Regions from separate parts of the Arthrobacter sp. SDR-2R genome, predicted to be linked through region 1. Evidence: riboswitches for the same ligand, from Rfam matches in the RefSeq annotation. Region 1 holds a riboswitch; each other region holds the start of a gene.
The links. Region 1 has a riboswitch for cyclic di-AMP ahead of AC3ANU_RS19210 (aggregation-promoting factor C-terminal-like domain-containing protein). Riboswitches for the same ligand answer to the same signal wherever they lie in the genome.
Positions count from the first base shown of each region.

Region 2: another riboswitch for cyclic di-AMP. It lies ahead of AC3ANU_RS18575 (M23 family metallopeptidase); the one in region 1 lies ahead of AC3ANU_RS19210 (aggregation-promoting factor C-terminal-like domain-containing protein).
Region 3: another riboswitch for cyclic di-AMP. It lies ahead of AC3ANU_RS11570 (C40 family peptidase); the one in region 1 lies ahead of AC3ANU_RS19210 (aggregation-promoting factor C-terminal-like domain-containing protein).

Region 1 covers NZ_CM173231.1:4,174,311-4,180,048, reverse strand. Annotated here, with positions in the region: gene AC3ANU_RS19225 (phosphatase PAP2 family protein) at 8-811, shown strand; gene upp (uracil phosphoribosyltransferase) at 824-1,459, shown strand; gene AC3ANU_RS19215 (glyoxalase superfamily protein) at 1,521-1,922, shown strand; gene AC3ANU_RS19210 (aggregation-promoting factor C-terminal-like domain-containing protein) at 2,018-2,731, opposite strand; cyclic di-AMP (ydaO/yuaA leader) riboswitch at 2,737-2,897, opposite strand; gene AC3ANU_RS19205 (ArnT family glycosyltransferase) at 3,105-5,153, opposite strand; gene AC3ANU_RS19200 (ArnT family glycosyltransferase) at 5,160-5,738, opposite strand, start outside.
Region 2 covers NZ_CM173231.1:4,022,209-4,027,946, reverse strand. Annotated here, with positions in the region: gene AC3ANU_RS18595 (cold-shock protein) at 1-58, shown strand, start outside; gene AC3ANU_RS18590 (DUF3027 domain-containing protein) at 66-641, shown strand; gene serC (phosphoserine transaminase) at 702-1,832, opposite strand; gene AC3ANU_RS18580 (iron-dependent transcriptional repressor DtxR) at 2,126-2,827, shown strand; cyclic di-AMP (ydaO/yuaA leader) riboswitch at 2,966-3,177, shown strand; gene AC3ANU_RS18575 (M23 family metallopeptidase) at 3,190-4,011, shown strand; cyclic di-AMP (ydaO/yuaA leader) riboswitch at 4,140-4,319, shown strand; gene AC3ANU_RS18570 (C40 family peptidase) at 4,390-5,067, shown strand; gene AC3ANU_RS18565 (NlpC/P60 family protein) at 5,231-5,738, shown strand, end outside.
Region 3 covers NZ_CM173231.1:2,478,099-2,483,836, reverse strand. Annotated here, with positions in the region: gene AC3ANU_RS11595 (glucose 1-dehydrogenase) at 1-609, shown strand, start outside; gene AC3ANU_RS11590 (DUF1810 domain-containing protein) at 646-1,092, opposite strand; gene AC3ANU_RS11585 (DNA alkylation repair protein) at 1,118-1,648, opposite strand; gene AC3ANU_RS11580 (TraR/DksA family transcriptional regulator) at 1,645-2,004, opposite strand; gene AC3ANU_RS11575 (aggregation-promoting factor C-terminal-like domain-containing protein) at 2,026-3,510, opposite strand; cyclic di-AMP (ydaO/yuaA leader) riboswitch at 3,668-3,838, shown strand; gene AC3ANU_RS11570 (C40 family peptidase) at 3,842-4,675, shown strand; gene AC3ANU_RS11565 (protein adenylyltransferase SelO) at 4,802-5,738, opposite strand, start outside.

The DNA.
Region 1 (5,738 bases):
AGGCACCATGGACACTCTTCGGGACCGATTGGGTATTTGGTTCAAACCCTATGCGGCGTTGATCCTCACCATCCTTGTGGGCGGTGTGGTCATCGTGTCCCTGGCGCTGCTTGGGGCAGAGGTCTACGACGATGTGGTGGACTCCGCTGGCCTGGCCAACCTGGACAAGCCTGCCCTTGCCTTTGCCGAAGGCCTCCGCAGCCCCGGCCTTGACTCCTTTGTCACCGGTTTCACCAACATCGGCGGCGGCATCGGGATGCCCATCCTGGCCAGCATCCTCACCGCGTGGTTGACCTTCCTGAGCCGGAACTGGCGTCCGCTGGTCCTGATCGGCGGTGCAGCGGCAGCGTCCGTCACCGCCACCACGTTCGGCAAGAAGCTGGTGGGCCGTACCCGGCCCGACCATGCGGACGCCGTCCCCCCTTACGAGGATTCGCCATCCTTCCCCAGCGGGCACACCCTGAACACCACCGTGGTGATCAGTCTGGTGATCTACCTCATCTGCCTTCAGTTCCACACCATGCGGGTCCGGGTTACCGCCATCACCGCCGGCTCGATCTTCATCATCGCCATGGGCCTGAGCCGGGTCTTCCTGGGCCACCACTGGCTCACGGACGTTATGGCCGGCTGGATCCTGGGCCTGGCCTGGGTGGCAATCGTTATCCTGGCCCACCGGCTGTTCCACCTGGTCCGAAGGCGCGAGCACGCAGGGGCAGCGCCGTCGTTCGACCGTCCCATCGTCCGGGACGTGGTGGCCGAGGAACTGCACGACGGCGAACACTCCGGACGCGGGAAGGGCAGCGCCGAGTGATAGTTTTGGGGGATGCGCACTCTCGTTGTTGACCACCCCCTGGTCGCCCACAAGCTCACTGTCCTGAGGGACAAGAACACGCCGTCGCCGGTCTTCCGCCAGCTGACGGAAGAGCTGGTGACCCTGCTGGCCTACGAAGCCACTCGGGAGGTCCGCACCGAGCCCGTCACCATCGAGACGCCCGTCAGCACCACCGTCGGCACCGCCTTCACCAAGCCCACCCCGCTGGTGGTTCCCATCCTGCGCGCCGGCCTGGGAATGCTGGAAGGCATGACCAAGCTGGTTCCCACCGCTGAAGTGGGTTTCCTGGGCATGGCCCGGGACGAGGAGACACTGGACATCATCACCTACGCGGAGCGCCTGCCGGAGGACCTCACCGGCCGCCAGGTTTTCGTCCTGGACCCCATGCTGGCCACGGGCGGAACCCTGCGCGAAGCCATCAAGTTCCTGTTCAAGCGCGGCGCTTCCGACGTCACCTGCATCTGCCTGCTGGCCGCCCCCGAGGGCCTGGCGCGGCTGGAGGAGGAACTGTCAGGGGCCAACGTGCACATCGTCCTGGCCTCCATCGACGAGAAGCTCAACGAGAAGTCCTACATTGTCCCCGGGCTGGGCGACGCCGGCGACCGCCTCTACGGCATCGCCGGGTAGCGCTGCTGCCCTGTTTGAACGGGCTCTTTCCCAACGGGTGTCCCGCCGCTAGCCTGTGCGGATGGACTGGAAACTCGAGCTTGTCTTTGTCCCCGTATCCGACGTTGACCGTGCCAAGGACTTCTACGTCAACAAAGTGGGCTTTAACGCCGACTACGACGAGCGGCCGTCGGACTCCATCCGCTTTGTGCAGTTGACGCCGCCGGGCTCGGCCTGCTCCATCTGCATCGGCGAAGGACTCGTCGACGCCCCGCCCGGCACGGGCTCCAACCTGCAGCTGGTGGTCAACGACATCAATGCCGCCCATGACCAGCTGAAAAACAACGGCGTGGATGTCAGCGACGTGGACGTGCAGGACTGGGGCCACTTCGTCTACTTTGCCGATCCGGACGGGAACAAGTGGGCTGTCCAATACATCCCGTGGCGGAACGACGGACAGGAAGCTGGTGAGGGCACCGGATAGCGCTGGTTAACCAAAGCGGCGGGCCGCATCGTGATGATGCGGCCCGCCGCTTTGGTGCAGTTCCCCGGCATCGCTGCCGCCGGGGGGAGGAGTGCCTAGTACCAGTTGTGGGACAGGTGGAAGTTCAGGGCACCACAGGGCGACTGGTAGCTCTTCTTGATGTAGTCCAGGCCCCAGTTGATCTGCGTGCGGTAGTTGGTGAGGTAGTCCGCACCGGCGCTGGCCATCTTCTCAGCGGGCAGGGACTGGACGATGCCGTAAGCCCCGCTGCTGGAATTGGTGGCCGTGGTGGTCCAGTCGGACTCCTTGGTCCACAGCGTCTGCAGGCACTGCATCTGGTCCGGTCCCCAGCCGAACGCGCCCAGCTGGCTGGCGGCGTACGCCTGGGCGCCTGCGGGATCGTTAACCGCGACGGCGGGAGCCGGCTCAGGTGCGGGGGCAGGCGCCGGGGCCGGGGCTGGCGCGGCGGGTGCGGGGGCTGCCGGTGCCGCTGCAGGGGCCGGTTCCGCTGCCTGCGGCGCCACGCTGATGGCAGCGGGAGCGGGGTTTGCTGCCGGGTTGGAGCGGATCTCGCTCTTCTCGATGCTCATTTGAGCGTCGGACGCCGACGTGGGAGGGTTGGATGCGGTGGATGACACCGGAGTCATGCTGCTGGTGGCCTGTCCTGCCGCGCCTACCCCCACCAGCACCGCGCAGGATACTGCCAGGACGGCGGCGCGCTGGCCCAGGGTGGTCTTTTTGGCCTGCTGCTTGGCCCTGTGTTTAGCCTTGGCCTGCAGCAGGCGTGCTTCTGCCGTGTTCTTGGACATGATTGATCGCCTCTCACACCTGCGGAGTTAGCTGTCGGGTTCGGATGAGGGCATCCGGCCATACGGAAAGATCACGTACTGGCTTAACCCCAAGGGCATTCAGTGCCCGGGACGGTGGGTCCCCCGCCTCTGCCGTAGCTCAATCGGAATCCGGGGAAGCGGCAGAGCTTGGCGTCGACCCGGGATATGCGGCCCGAACGGGGGCCGCACCCAATCGACGCTACAGGAAGTGCACGCGAAAGTCACATTTAGGTAACGGAAGTCACGATCCTCAGCGCGTTGATTTGCCGGATTCCCCGTTCGTAACCTCGGTCCCATTGGGGTATGGCCGCCCCATTTCATGAGCGCAGCGCGCCGACCGTTACAGTTCCCGTTACCCAGCCAACAGGTAGACGGTGGTGCCGCCAATGCTCTGCGCCGTGAAGTTGTTCGCCACCCACTGGGCGATCTGGGCGGCAGCGTCCGAACCGGTACTGGCCCGGATGGTTCCGCCTGTGATGAAGTAGTGGATCTTTCCCTGGGACACCAGATCCTGGAACTCCGCCAAGGTAGGGGCGGGATCTGTGCCGTTGAACCCACCCACCGCCATGACCGGCAGTTCCGTTGCCAACTGGTAACCGGCAGCGTTGTTCGACCCCACCACTGCCGCTGCCCAGGTGTAGCCCGAGGCGCCATTCCTGAGTGCTGCCACGAGTTCCGCGGACGGCGTGGGGGCGCCCAAGAGGCCTCCCACGGCCCCGCCTCCGCGACCACCGGCAGCAGCGGTTCCGCCGGGAAGTGTTCCCCCGGGCGCGCCCTGCTGGCGGGCCGTGTTTCCCTGGGTTGCTGGCTGCCTGGTGCTGCCTGTCCCGCTCCGGCCAGGGCCCGTCCCGCGAGGGGCGAAGCCCGACGAGGGCCCGGCACTGACGATCGCCGCGCTGTGCGTTGTCGACGCCGTGGAAAGGGAGTACGCCAGCGGCCCGGTGAGCGACGCCGCAATGGCGAGCGCCGCCGTCGTCCGCTGCACGGCACGCCAGCGCAGGAACCTGCCGAACGCCACGCCCGCTGCGGCCGCCAAGCCTCCGGAAAGGACCAGCCAACGCAGCCACGCGCCGTAGGCGGACGTGGTGCCCAGCAGCTGGAAGGCCATCAGGGCGGCCGCGGCCACCGCTGCGGCCAGCAGGAGTGCGGCGGGTGGCTGCTGCCGGTGCTGCCACAGGAGGACCGTGCCCAGCCCCGCAAGCCCGGCGATCCCCGGCGCCAGCGCCACGGCGTAGTAAGGGTGGATGATGCCGGCCATGAAGCTGAAGACCAGGCCCGTCACCAGCACCCACGAGCCCCAGATGATGACGGCGGCGCGCACCGCATCGGTCCGCGGGGCCCGCCGGCCCAACCACAGCAGGCCCGCCGCAAGGATCAGGGCGGACGGCAGCAGCCACGCGATCTGGCCGCCGAACTCGCTGTTGAACATCCGGAGCAGCCCGGGATCTCCCCAGCCGTTGCCGCCGCCCACACTGCCGGTCTCGTCGCCCGTCAGCCGGCCCAGCCCGTTGTAACCCAGCGTGAGCTCCAGGATGGAGTTGGTTTGCGATCCGCCGATGTAGGGACGCAGGCCGGCCGGCGTCAGCTCCACCGCCAGGAGCCACCACCCGGCGGAGGCCACCATGGCCGCTCCCGCCGCGGCCAGCCGGAGCAGGCGCCGCGGGAGACTGTGCGGGCCTGCCAGCGCGTAGGCGATTGCGAATCCCGGAACCACCAGCAGGACCTGCAGCTGCTTGGCCAGGAAGCCGAAGCCCAGGAACACTCCGGCCAGCAGGAGCCAGCGCAACCGGTCCTCCTGGACTGCACGGAGGACCGCGTAGGCGGCTGCCGTCATGAGCAGCACCAGCAGGGCGTCCGGGTTGTTGAAGCGGAACATCAGCGTGGCAACGGGGGTGAGGGCCAGGACGGCCGCGGCGATCAGTCCTGCGCGGTGCGCCAGGCGTGGATCGGCCGTGGCAGGCGACGCGGCCCGCCGTACGGCCAGGTAAAGCAGCCAGGCGGTGCCGACGCCCATCAGTGCCTGGGGGACCAGGATGCTCCAGGAACTGAGGCCGAAGATCCGGACGGACAACCCCATGATCCACAGCGACGCCGGCGGCTTGTCCACCGTGATGGCGTTGGCCGCGTCGGAAGAGCCGAAAAACCAGGCCGTCCAGTCCTGCGATCCGGCCTGGGCCGCGGCGGAATAGAACGCGTTGGCCCAGCCGGATGCTCCAAGGTTCCACAAGTACAGCACGGCGGTCCCGGCCAGCACCGCTGCCAGTTCCAGCCCCCGCCGGAGCGCCCGCGGGTCCGGCCGGTAGCAGGCCGGGACAGGATGATGCGCGGCGGCAGGAGCGCCGGCAGGGTGTCCGGTGTGGACCGACGCAGTGTGGACGGGCGCTGGGTAGTGGCTGGCCATGGAGTCCTACTTGGTGAGTTGGTACACGGTGGAGTTGCCTACGGTCTGGGCCTGGAAGTTGGCCTGGACCCAGGCGGCCACCTCGGAATTGCCGCGACCACCCATGCCGCCGCCACCCATGCCACCGCCTTGGATGAAGTAGCCGATCTCGCCCTTGGCCACCATGTCCTGGAACTCGGCGAGCGTGGGGTAGGGGTCACCGCCGTTCCAACCGCCCAGGGCAATGACGTTGGTGTTCGTGGCGAGTTCCAGGCTGGCTGCCTGGCTGGCGCCGGAGACGATCGCGGACCACTTCGTGGTGGTGGCCTTCAGGAGTGCCGCCACCGCCGCATCTGCGGATCCTTCGCCCGGGCCGCCGGCGCCCCCGGCACCCCCGGCACCTCCGGGGCCGGCTGCGCCGTCGAGGCCGCCGAAGGGATCGAGTCCACCCGCACCGTTGGCAGCGTCAGTGGCGGCCTCCCTGCCGTCAGCCCGTGCGCCGCCGAATCCAGCGGCACGGTTGCCGAAGCCACCCGCGGACGAACCCGCCGGGCCCGACGTCGGAATGGAACCGGAGTGGGCGGAAGCAGCGGTGGCGAGGGTCCA
Region 2 (5,738 bases), 150 kb from region 1:
CAAGGGCAAGGCCATTGCTGCCGCCCTGCGTAAGGTTGCCGACGAGCTGGACGTTTAGGCTGCCCATGGACCCCCAACCTGATCAGCCGGGCACGCCAGTGCAGGAGCAGGCTGCCAAGACCCAGCCCAAGCGCAAGGCAGGCGTGCCCGTGTGGCGCACGGGCAAGCCCGATGCTTTCCTGGCCGCGGCGGTGGACACCGCCCGGGCTGCAGTGGAGGGCATCACCCCGGCCGGCACCATCGGGCCGCACCTGGCAGCCAAGAGCGAGGGCGACCGGCTGGTCACGCACCTGTTCGAATCCCGGCTGCCCGGCTATGTGGGCTGGCAGTGGTATGCGGTACTGACCCGTAACTCGCGCTCCAAGGTGGTCACGGTCAACGAGTTGGGCCTGCTGCCGTCCGGGGACTCCGTCCTGGCCCCGGAGTGGGTGCCGTGGGCCGAACGCGTCCGTCCCGAGGACGAACAGCAGCAGGAACCGGAGCAGCAGGAGCCGGAACAGCAGGAACCGGAACAGCAGGAGCCCGGGCAGGGGACCGGGCAGGGGAACCCGGATGGGCTTCGGGCAGCGGAGCGGGAACCTGGGGATGAAGGGCCGGCCGACGACGGCGCGGAGCCTGACGCCGAAACAAGGACTTCCTGACCACAAACAAACGGCGCCGTCCGGGGAAACCCGGGCGGCGCCGTCGTGCTTTAACTGTGGTTACTTGCGCAGCTCGCCCACCACGTAGTCGATGCTGGCCAGCAGGGCGGAGACGTCGCTGGGCTCGATGGCCACGAAGGTGGCGATGCGCAGCTGGTTGCGGCCCAGCTTCCGGTAAGGCTCGGTGTCCACGATGCCGTTGGCGCGCAGGACCTTGGCCACGGTGGCGGCATCAATCGATTCGTCGAAGTCGATCGTGGCGATCACGTTGGAGCGTTCCTCGGGCTTGGCCACGAACGGGGTGGCGAAGCCGGACGCTTCCGCCCAGCTGTAGATGCGGCCGGCTGAATCGGCCGTCCGTGCAGCCGCGAAGTCCAGGCCGCCGTTGGAGTTCAGCCACTGGACCTGGGCATTCAGCGTCACCAGCGTGGACAGCGACGGGGTGTTGTAGGTCTGGTTCAGGCGGGAGTTATCGATGGCGGTCTGCAGGTCCAGGAAATCCGGGATCCAGCGGCCGCTGGCCTTGATGCGCGCGGCGCGTTCCAGCGCTGCGGGGGAGAACAGGCCAAGCCAGAGGCCGCCGTCGGAGGCAAAGTTCTTCTGCGGGGCGAAGTAGTAGACATCGCTCTCGGCAACGTCCACGTCCAATCCGCCGGCCGCTGATGTGGCGTCCACGAGGACCAGTGATCCCTCGTCGGCTCCGGCTACCCGCTTGACGGGGGCGGCGACGCCGGTGGAGGTCTCGTTCTGCGGCCAGGCGTAGACGTCCACGCCGGCCTCGGCCTTGGCTGCGGGCCGGGTGCCGGGCTCGGACTTGATGATGGAGGAGGCTTCCAGGAAGGGCGCCTTGTTGGTGGCGGCGGCGAACTTGGACCCGAACTCACCGAAGGACAGGTGCTGGGCCTTCTTCTCCACGAGGCCGAAGCTCGCGATGTCCCAGAAAGCCGTGGAGCCGCCGACGCCGAGGACCACCTCGTAGCCCTCCGGGGCGCGGAAGAACTGGCTCAGCCCTTCACGGACCGCTCCGACCAGGTTCTTGACCGGGGCCTGCCGGTGCGATGTGCCAAGGATCGTCTTGGAAGCTGCTGCCAGCGCGTCGATCTGCTCCTGCCGGACCTTTGACGGGCCGGCTCCGAACCGCCCGTCCTGGGGCAGGAGGTCGGCGGGGATCGTGATGCTGGTGTCGCTCACAGGTGCTCCAATTCGGCGGGGACAAAAGTTTGGTCCGGAAGGGCGGGCGGTCGGTGGCCGGCAGCGCCGGTGGCTGCGCTGCGGGCCATTCCCATTCTGCCTGAACCGCCGCCGGGGGCGGGAGCCAGGCCCGTCATAGTCCGGACAGTGAGACGTGCCGTCCCCGCGCAGCCCCTCGGGGCGCGGCTATTCGGACAAAGTCAAAATAGGCTAAGCTTTCCCCCGGACTACTTTGCGCGAAGAGGCGATACGGTGGGACAACGCAAGGTACTGCGCTCGAGGAGCTGAGCTGGATGACGGATCTGATCGACACTACGGAGATGTACCTCAGGACCATTCTGGAGCTTGAGGAAGAAAACATCGTTGCCCTTCGGGCCCGTATCGCCGAGCGTCTGCGCCACTCCGGTCCCACCGTTTCCCAGACCATCGGCCGCATGGAGCGGGACGGGCTGGTGGTCGTGTCCGGCGACCGGCACCTGGAACTCACGGACACGGGCCGCAAGCGCGCCACGGAGGTCATGCGGAAGCACCGGCTGGCCGAACGCCTGCTGGCAGACGTCATTGGCCTGGACTGGGCCTACGTCCACGACGAAGCCTGCCGCTGGGAACATGTCATGAGCGAGCGCGTTGAGCGCCGCATCTACGAGATGCTGGACCACCCCACCGAGTCGCCGTACGGCAACCCCATCCCTGGCCTTGCGGCGCTGGGCGGCCAGGCGGGGCCCGGCTTTGCCGACGGCGCCATCAGCCTGGTGGAAGCGATGAAGAATTACGGGCCCGCCTCCGGAGTGACCATCAGCCGCCTGGCGGAGCCGATCCAGGTGGAACCGGAGCTGCTGGCGCAGCTGGACGAGGGCGGTATCCGGCCGGGTGCCGCCGTGGCGCTGGAACGCGTGGGCGAATACATCTCCGTGCGGGTCCCCGGAATCGAAGGCGCATTGGAGCTGCCGCCCGAGGTTGCCGCCCACGTCTTCGTGGCCATCAGCCAGCCCTGATCGGGGCCCCCATACCCCACAGAGGGGCGACCACGCAAAGGTAACGGAATTGTTACCTAGGGTCTTAAGCCTCTATAGTGGAACCAAGCGTTGATACATAAGCGTTACCTGATCCGGAGCCGAGCTCTGCCAGCGGGTCAGGTGCACGAGTCGTTACTGGCAGAGGCGGGGGAACCACAAGCGGCAGCGGGGGACTGCCTTGGGGTGAAGTCCGTCAGCAGCAAGCCTCTCCAGTGAAGGATTCTTCCGGGAATACCCCCTGTGCAGAAGCTTGCCTAAGGCGGACCGGGTCTTTGATCTCTCTGACCCGAATCCGACAGCTAACTCCGCAGGCTTCTTCCAGAGAGGAACCCTTCTTGACCATGCAGACCTCCCGGGGCCGCCGCCGCGCGGCCGGCCCCCCTTCGGCACCCCGGGTTGCCGAAGTTGTCGCAGCGGAGCGCCCCCGCGACCTGCATCGTGACGCGCGCCGCCGCCGGGGTCCCTTCCGGCAGATGACGGAGTTTGCCGCGGCCAGCGGTATTGGCCAAAAAGCCGGCATTGCCCTTGCCGCCACAGGCCTGGTGCTGACGGTCACGGTGCCCGCCACGAGTCCCGTCATGGCCACGGATGCCGCCGGCAGTGCCCCCTTGGCCGCGTCCGCCGTCAGCCCCCAGCCCCAGATCTCGGCCGATGTCGGAGCACAGATCGACTTCAGCCGGTCGGCCGTGGTGACCCAGGCCGACCCGGACGGGAAGCTGAAGCAACTCCTGAGCGCCCAGTCCGCCGGCTCCGTCACGCGTGCCGCTTCGGCCGGCACCCTGGCTGCACCCCTCGCCTCCCTCACCACCGCTTCCCCCTTCGGCTACCGGGTCAGTCCCATCACCGGAGGCTCCGGAGACTTCCACCGGGGCCAGGACTTCGTGGCGCAGTGCGGGACCTCGGTCCTGGCCGCCGCGACAGGTACCGTGACCTTTGCCGGCTGGCACCAGTTCGGTGGCGGAAACCGCGTGGTCATTGACCACGGCAACGGGCTGGAGACCACCTACAACCATCTCTCGTCCTTCAACGTCAAGGTGGGCCAGACCGTCTCCCGCGGGGACGTGGTGGCACTGAGCGGTACCACGGGCGCATCCACCGGCTGCCACCTCCACTTCGAGGTGCAGGTCAATGGCGAAGTTGTCGATCCCATGGGCTGGCTGTAACCAAATGGTTGCCCGCTCTCACATGTCCGCGACGCGCCGTGACCTGAATGTGACATTGAAGCAAAACTGCTGTACCGTCTAACTCGCGTCAACTTTTCCGAAGTTGACGCTCTTGAGTGGATTGCCTAACTCTGCCACCGCTCAAGGTCCGTTCGCATTTCATCGTCTGGCAGGGGCGGGGGAACCAATTTTGGCCTTCATGTTCAGAAGGCCTTGGGGTTAAGTCACAAGCTTCCCAGGAAGCAGCGTGGCCGGGTGACTCCCATCCGAATCCGACAGCTCACCTCGCAGGCATTGGGAGAGGCTACCTTCGTGTCTTCACGCCATCATTCTGCGCGCCACCGTGCGCAAACGGTTCGCACCAACCCCCTGGACGCCATGTCCAAGGCCGTCAGCGCAAATGCCGGGACCGTAGGCCGCCAGGCTGCCGTTGTGGCAGCGGCTTCCGGCCTCATCCTGAGCATGGGCCTGCCCGCCACGGCAGCTGACACCACGGCCGGTGTCTCTGCCTCCACCGAGTCCGGCTCGTCCCAGGCAGCCCTCGCTGTCACGGCCGCACCCACGGCCACGGTGTCCTTCGAGCGTCCGGTCGTCAAGACCACCGCTGCTCCGAAGGTGGAAGCGGTGCGTACCCAGTCCACGGCCTCGGCGAACCGCGCCACCACTGCAGGCCAGGAGGCGTCTCCGGCCGCCAAGACGGCGGAGACCGTATCCGCTGCGGCAACCTCGGGCATCGCTGCCATCGCCTACACCGGCATCGGCCACTCCTACGTGTGGGGCGGCACCAGCCCGGTCACCGGCTGGGACTGCTCCGGGTTCGTGCAGTGGGTTTACGCCCAGGCCGGAATCAGCATCCCCCGCACCAATGCGTGGAGCATCATGACTCCCACCTCCACCCCGCAGCCGGGTGACCTGGTTGTCCAGAACGGTGGCGCGCACGTCGGCATCTACGTCGGCAACGGCATGATGATCAGCGCACTCAACCCCTCCCAGGGCACGCTGCTCCACTCGCCTGCAGCCACTGGCACCTCCTCGTACTACCACTACGGCAACTAGTTCTTGGGCTTAACGCTCCAAGGGCTATTTCTTTGCCCAAGGCTTTTTCGCTAGAAACCACATCCCCGTTCGGGACGCGCCGACGTACCCCCAAGATGCCGGCGCGTCCAACAACCTTCGCCTGCCTACAAGCGGTTTGAGGGAAAAACGAAAGAGAGAACTGATGACGACTCGTGCCACCGCACGGCATCGCGCCGAGGTCACCAAAACCAACTCGATCGCTGTTATTGCAAAGGCCGTCAGCGACAACGCAGGCGGCATGGGCCGCCAGGCTGCGGTTATCGCTGCCGCTTCCGGCCTGGTCCTGACCAGCGGCATCGCGGCCAACGCTGCCGACGCCAACGTCAAGCGTGATTCCGCTCCGGCGTCCGCACTGGAAGTTGAATCCGCAATCGACGCCCCGATTTCCGCGGCTTCCACCATCGCCATCAGCTACGAGAAGCCCGCTGTCACCACCACGCCGGCTCCCGTCGCCGAGCCTGAGCCCCAGGTCGAGGTGCAGGAAGCTGCTCCTGCCGCCGAGCCCGTTGCGGCTCCCAAGGTCACCGCCAAGGTTGCCACCGCTGCTGCTCCGGCCGCTCCCGCTGCCCAGGCTTCCGCCAGCGGCAAGGGCGCTGCAATCCTCTCGGCCGCCTACGCCCAGCTCGGCGTTATGCAGGACTGCACCATGC
Region 3 (5,738 bases), 1.7 Mb from region 1:
GGAATCATTGAAGCGGCCGGCCGCAAGGCCGTCAAGGTGCCCGCTGACCTCAAGGATTCGGCGGCATGCCGCGACCTGGTGGAAACGGCGGTGGCGGTCCTGGGCGGGGTGGATATCCTGGTCAACAATGCCGGGAAACAGGTGGCCCAAGAGGACCTGCAGGACATTTCCGACGAGCAGTTCGACCACACCCTGAAGACCAATGTCTACGCGATGTTCTGGGTGACCAAGGCCGCCGTGCCGCATATGCCTGCGGGTTCGACCATCATCAACACCACGTCCATCCAGGCCTACAACCCGTCCCCCACCCTGGTGGACTATGCCACCACCAAGGCGGGCATCAACAACTTCACCAAGGGCCTGGCCCAGCAGCTTGCGCCCAAGGGCATCCGGGTGAACGCTGTGGCCCCCGGCCCCATCTGGACGCCCCTGCAGGTCAGCAGCGGCCAGCCCAAGGAGCAGCTGCCGGAGTTCGGCCAGTCCACGCCCCTGGGCCGTGCCGGCCAGCCCGCCGAACTGGCCCCCGCCTACGTCTTCCTGGCGTCGCCGGAGTCCAGCTACGTCGTGGGCGAAACGCTGAACGTCAACGGCGGCAGCCCCACGCCCTAGCAGCCAGCCGCGCTCCGGCTGCCCCGGTCCGTGTGGTCAGCCGGCTGCGTCCTGCGCCGCCAGGAGCTCGTCGGTGGCAGGGTCCGGCTCGCCGTTGAAGAACTGGGCCAGGACAGTCTTGAACACTGTTTCTCCGGGTGCTGCCCGGAGGAACAGTGTCATGGAGGAGCGGAGTTTCCTGGCGTCGATGCCACCGAAGATGTCCTCGGCCGGCTGGTCGGCATGGTTGGCCAGGACCGTGGCACACTCGAGAAGCCGCGGGCCCAGGACTTCGTGGTCCAGGTAGGCCCGGGCTTCAGCCAGTGAAGAGATGGCGTATTTACGTGACATGGCGCTCTGCCCCAGCCCGGCAATCTGCGGGAAGATGAACCACATCCAGTGCCCGGACTTCCGGCCGACCTGCAGCTCCCCCAACGCCTGGTCATAGGTTCCGCCGGTGTTTTGGGCGGCAACAAATCGCCCAAGATCAAACGGCTCATTCATGTGGATCTCCTTCATTCGTCCGCTTTTAGAAAGTCAGTTCCTTCATGAGGGCAGCGGCCGCCGCCTGAAGATGGGCGTCCGGGTCCCCGCTCCACCGTTCCACCACACCGCGGGCCCGCTGCCGTTCACGCTCCCCCAGCCCTGCCAGCAGCGGCATCAGGACATCGGAGAGCAGGGGCGCGGTCAGATCCGCTGTGTGGGCGGAGCGGAGGAAGCCTTCCAGCCGGGTCAGGTCCGAATGCTGCAGGAGCCGCACCCGTGACTGCAGCAGCACCACGGCGGCAAGGCGGCGCTCGAAAACCGGGCGGGAGCCGGGCCCCGGCTGTCCCCAGAGGGCAGAGGCCAGCATCACGGTTGCGTCGTGGTCCAGGTCCTTGAATTTGCGCAGGGCGTCGCGCACAGTTCCACGGACGGCGCCCACGGAGGAACCATACGAGGCCAGCACACCGCCCAGGCGGTGTGCGACGTCGTCCGCGCGGTACCAGGCGCCCTCATTCTGGAGGGTACGGTCAACAAATTCCGCCGCAGCGGACACCACGTCCGCCGTGCCGGTCACCGCGCGCGCCCCGCGGAGGCGTGGTGGATGCAGAACGGGGTCCAGGGCCGGGCTTCCAGCCTGCCCTCGGCGATGGGTTCCCCGCACACCGCACAGATGCCATAGGTCCCCGCGGCCAGCCGGGCCAGGGCAGCTTCAATCTGGTCCAGCCCCGCCGAGCTTTGTTTCAGCAGCGCCGATGCCTGTGACAGCTCGAAGGCGATCGTGGCGCCCTCCGGATCGTGTTCGTCGTCGACGTTGGAGTCCTGGCGGGCCGAATTCGCAGCGTCGATGTCCGCCCGCAGCGCCGGCAGCAGCGCCATCCGCCGCGTCCGCTCCTCTTCGAGCAGTGCACGGAACCGTCCGAAATCTGGCATGGGGAAAGCCTAGCGCGTCAGTCAGTACCAGTTCAGGGATACGGAATGGTTCCATGCCCCGCAGGGCGACCCGTAGCGGTCACGGATGTAGCCCAGGCCCCATTCGATCTGCGTCCGGTAGCTGGTCAGCCAGTCGCTCCCGGCGCTGGCATACTTGCCGGGCGGCAGTGCCTGGGCAATTCCGTAGGCCCCGGACCACGCGTTGGTGGCGGTGGTCAGCCAGTTGGATTCCTTGGTCCACAGCTGGGCCAGGCACAGGAACTGGTCCTGGCCCCAGCCGAAAGCGGCAAGGCGTCCGGACGCGTAGCTTTTCGCCCCTGCCGGATCGTTGACCGCTCCGCCGGGAATGGAAGGCACGACGACGGCGGGCGGGCTTAACAGGGCCGGCTCGGCTGGCGGCGCCTCCGGAACGGAAGGGACAGGGTTGGCCGGCGGAGGGTTGGCCGGCGGAGGGTTGGCCGGGACAGGATTGGCAGGGGCTGGATTCACCGGGACAGGATTGCCGCCCACGGCGGCTGGGGCGGCTGGTGCGGGCGGCCTGGGCTGCTGGGCGGCCGCCGCGGCAGCCTTGGCGGCCGCTTCGGCCTGGCGGCGGGCCTGCTCCTCCGCTGCGGCGCGCTTGGCCGCCTGGGCCGCCTCGTAGGCAGCCAGCGCAGCCTGGCCTTGGCGGTACTCCCCCTCAAGCGCCGCCGTCGTCCCTTTCAGGGCGGCAAGCTGGGCCGTTAGCTCGCCGCCGTGCCGCTGCTCCTCGGCCACCTGCCGTGCCAGTGCGTCCCTGGCGGAACTGGCTGCCCCGGCTTTTGCCCTTGCCTCCCCGGACAGGCGCTCCCGTTCGCTCCTGGCAACCTTTTCCTGTTCCACCAGGGCAGCGGATACCTTTCCGGCCGCCGCCGCCTTGACCACCAACGCGGCCGTCTTGTCCCCCACGAGCTTGACGAGGTTGAGGCCCTGGACGCTGTTGGTCCCCAGGGCGTCCAGCGCCACGAAGAACCCGGCGTTGGTCCCGCCTGTCTTGTACGACTGCACGGCCAGGGCGCCGAGGTCCTTCCGGTACCGGGCCACTTCGTCGTTTGCGCGGGCGGCCCGTGCGGACAGGGTTTCCAGGCGTGATGTGGCGGACTGGAGCTCTGCATCCGCGGCAGCGTATTCGGCGGCCGACCGTACGGCTGCGTCCCCGGCTGCCTCCGACTGCGCCTGCAGGCCGGTCAAGAGCCCGTCGATGGTGGCAATTTCTGCAGCTTTTGCCGCTTCGGACGACTGCGCCTGCTGCACATCCGACCAGGAGGGATATCCGCCGGGCGGCGGCTCCTCCGCTGCGGCCGGCAGCACGGTGGCGGCGGCCAGGGCGATGGCCAGCACGCCACCGAGGAGCGGGTCCCTCGGCTGGTCACGAACAGGGGCATAGTCCCGAAGCTTACCGTCCGGCGCGGCCCCCGAGGGCGCGTCCGTGGCCACATTGTTACCGTTTGCAGCGATAAAGACCCTGCCTGCATCGGTCGAGGTCACCGCCCGAAATGCGAAGTACATCAAGACGTTTGCGCAATTGAGAGGGGAGCCTCGTATGTTATCCAAATGTGACAATCGGGGGCAGCGCGGGTTATGGTCGTTTGGTGTCCCTCTCAGACGGGACATTCCCGTCAGCATGCCGAGCCCTGCCGCTGATCATGGGATTCAACCGCTTTCCGTTTGGCAGGGACGGGGGAACCAAGTTTCTACGGCCACATGTGGCCTTGGGGTTAAGTCGTTAGCGCCTCCGCCCGCGGAGCCAGCTACCGGCCGGGTATCTCCAGCCCGAACCCGACAGCTCACCCCGCAGGCATGGGAGAGGCGATCAACTGTGTCAAAAATTTCCACCACTGCCCGTCACCGCGCGACTCCGGCCCGCTCCATTGTGCTCGAGGGCCTCGCCGTAACCGCCAAGTCCCAGGCCCGTTCGCTGGGCCGTCCGGCGCTTGCCGTTGCTGCAGCGTCCGGTATTGCCTTTGGCGTCGGAGCCCCGGCCCATGCAGGTGTCACCGGCCCGGACACCACTGAGAACACCAGCGTCCAGGCATACTCCGCACCTGCCCCGGCAGCAGCACCCGCCGCAGCAGCAGGAACCGTCCACACGGTGGTGTCCGGCGACACCATCGGGGCCATCGCGGCCGCCCATGGCGTCAGCCTCAACGACGTCCTGGCCGCCAACGGACTGGGACTGTCCTCCATCATCTACCCCGGTGACCAGATCCAGATCCCCGGCGCTGGCCACACCGCAGCCCCGGCGCCGGCAGCAGCTCCCGTCCAGACGGCAGCCGCAACCGCACCGGCAAACACCGGCATGAACATGTCCTACGCCTCAGCCGCCCCGGCGGCGTCCACCGGCACCGGGACCGGCGCTGCCATCCTGGCATCCGCTTACAGCCAGGTCGGCGTGAACCAGGACTGCACCGCAATGGTTGAGAAGGCCCTGCGCTCCGTCGGCAAGTCCGTCGGCGACCTGGCCCCCACGCAGTTCTTCCAGTACGGAACCGTTGTCGGCGCTCCCGCCCCCGGCGACCTGATCATCACCTCCGGCCACGTGGGCGTGTACGCCGGCAACGGCCAGGTTGTGAGCGGCGGCGTCAACGGCTACAGCACCGAGGTCCACTCCATCAGCTGGCTCGGCGGCTACTCCGCAGTCCGCGTAGCCTAGCCTTCGCAACGCTTTGGCAGCAGCAGGCTGGTACTAAACAGCAAAGCTGTTCTTAGACAGGAGGGCGGCAGCCGGGTATTCCCGGCTGCCGCCCTCCTGTCATTTCCGCACCGTACCGCTGAACAGTCACGTCCCGCAGAAGGTCATGTAGGTGCCGAAATCCTCAGGGGCACCTTCGGCGTAGCGTTCCAGGCCCGGCCGCTCGGCGAAGGGGCTGCCGACGGCCTCGAGCAACTGCTGCAGGGGAGCCAGGTTTCCGTCAGTGGCGGCGGACAGCGCCTCTTCCACGAGGTGGTTCCGCGGAATATAGGCAGGGTTCACGCTGTCCATCAGTTCCGCGTCGGGCCCCAGGGCCTGCCACCGCTCCGCCCAGGCGTCGAACGCTTCAAGGTCCAGGACCATGCCGCGCACGGGACGGAGGTCCCCCCGCGCGGCCTTGCCCAGGTTCCGGAAGAACAAGGTGTAGTCCACCGGCCCGTCCTTCAGGATGGCAATGGCACCGTCCACCAGGGCGGAGGCGGCGTCGCTGTCCGCATCTCCCGACAGGCCCAGCTTGGCCTTCATGCCGCCGGACCACGCCTGGCTGTACTGTCCGCGGAATCCGCCAAGTACCTCCACCGCGGGGGCAACCGCCTTTTCCTGGTCCCCGTCGATCAGCGGCAGCATTGCCTCCGCCAGCCGTGCAAGGTTCCATTCGGCCAGCACCGGCTGGCTGGCGTAGGCGTAGCGTCCGCTGACGTCGATGGAACTGTAGACAGCGGCGGGATTGAACACATCCATGAACGCGCACGGGCCGTAGTCGATGGTTTCCCCTGAGATGGTCATATTGTCCGTATTCATGACCCCGTGCACGAACCCCACCAGCATCCACCGGGCCACCAGGTCCGCCTGGGCGGAGACCACCGAGGCGAACAACTCCAGGTAGGGGTTTGGGGCGCCGGCAGCGTGCGGGTAGTGCCTGCCGATGGCGAAATCCGCCAGCCGCTTCAGCAGCTCGAAGTTTTCCGTGGCCCGCGCGTACTGGAAGCTGCCGACGCGCAGGTGGCTGCCGGCAACCCGCGCC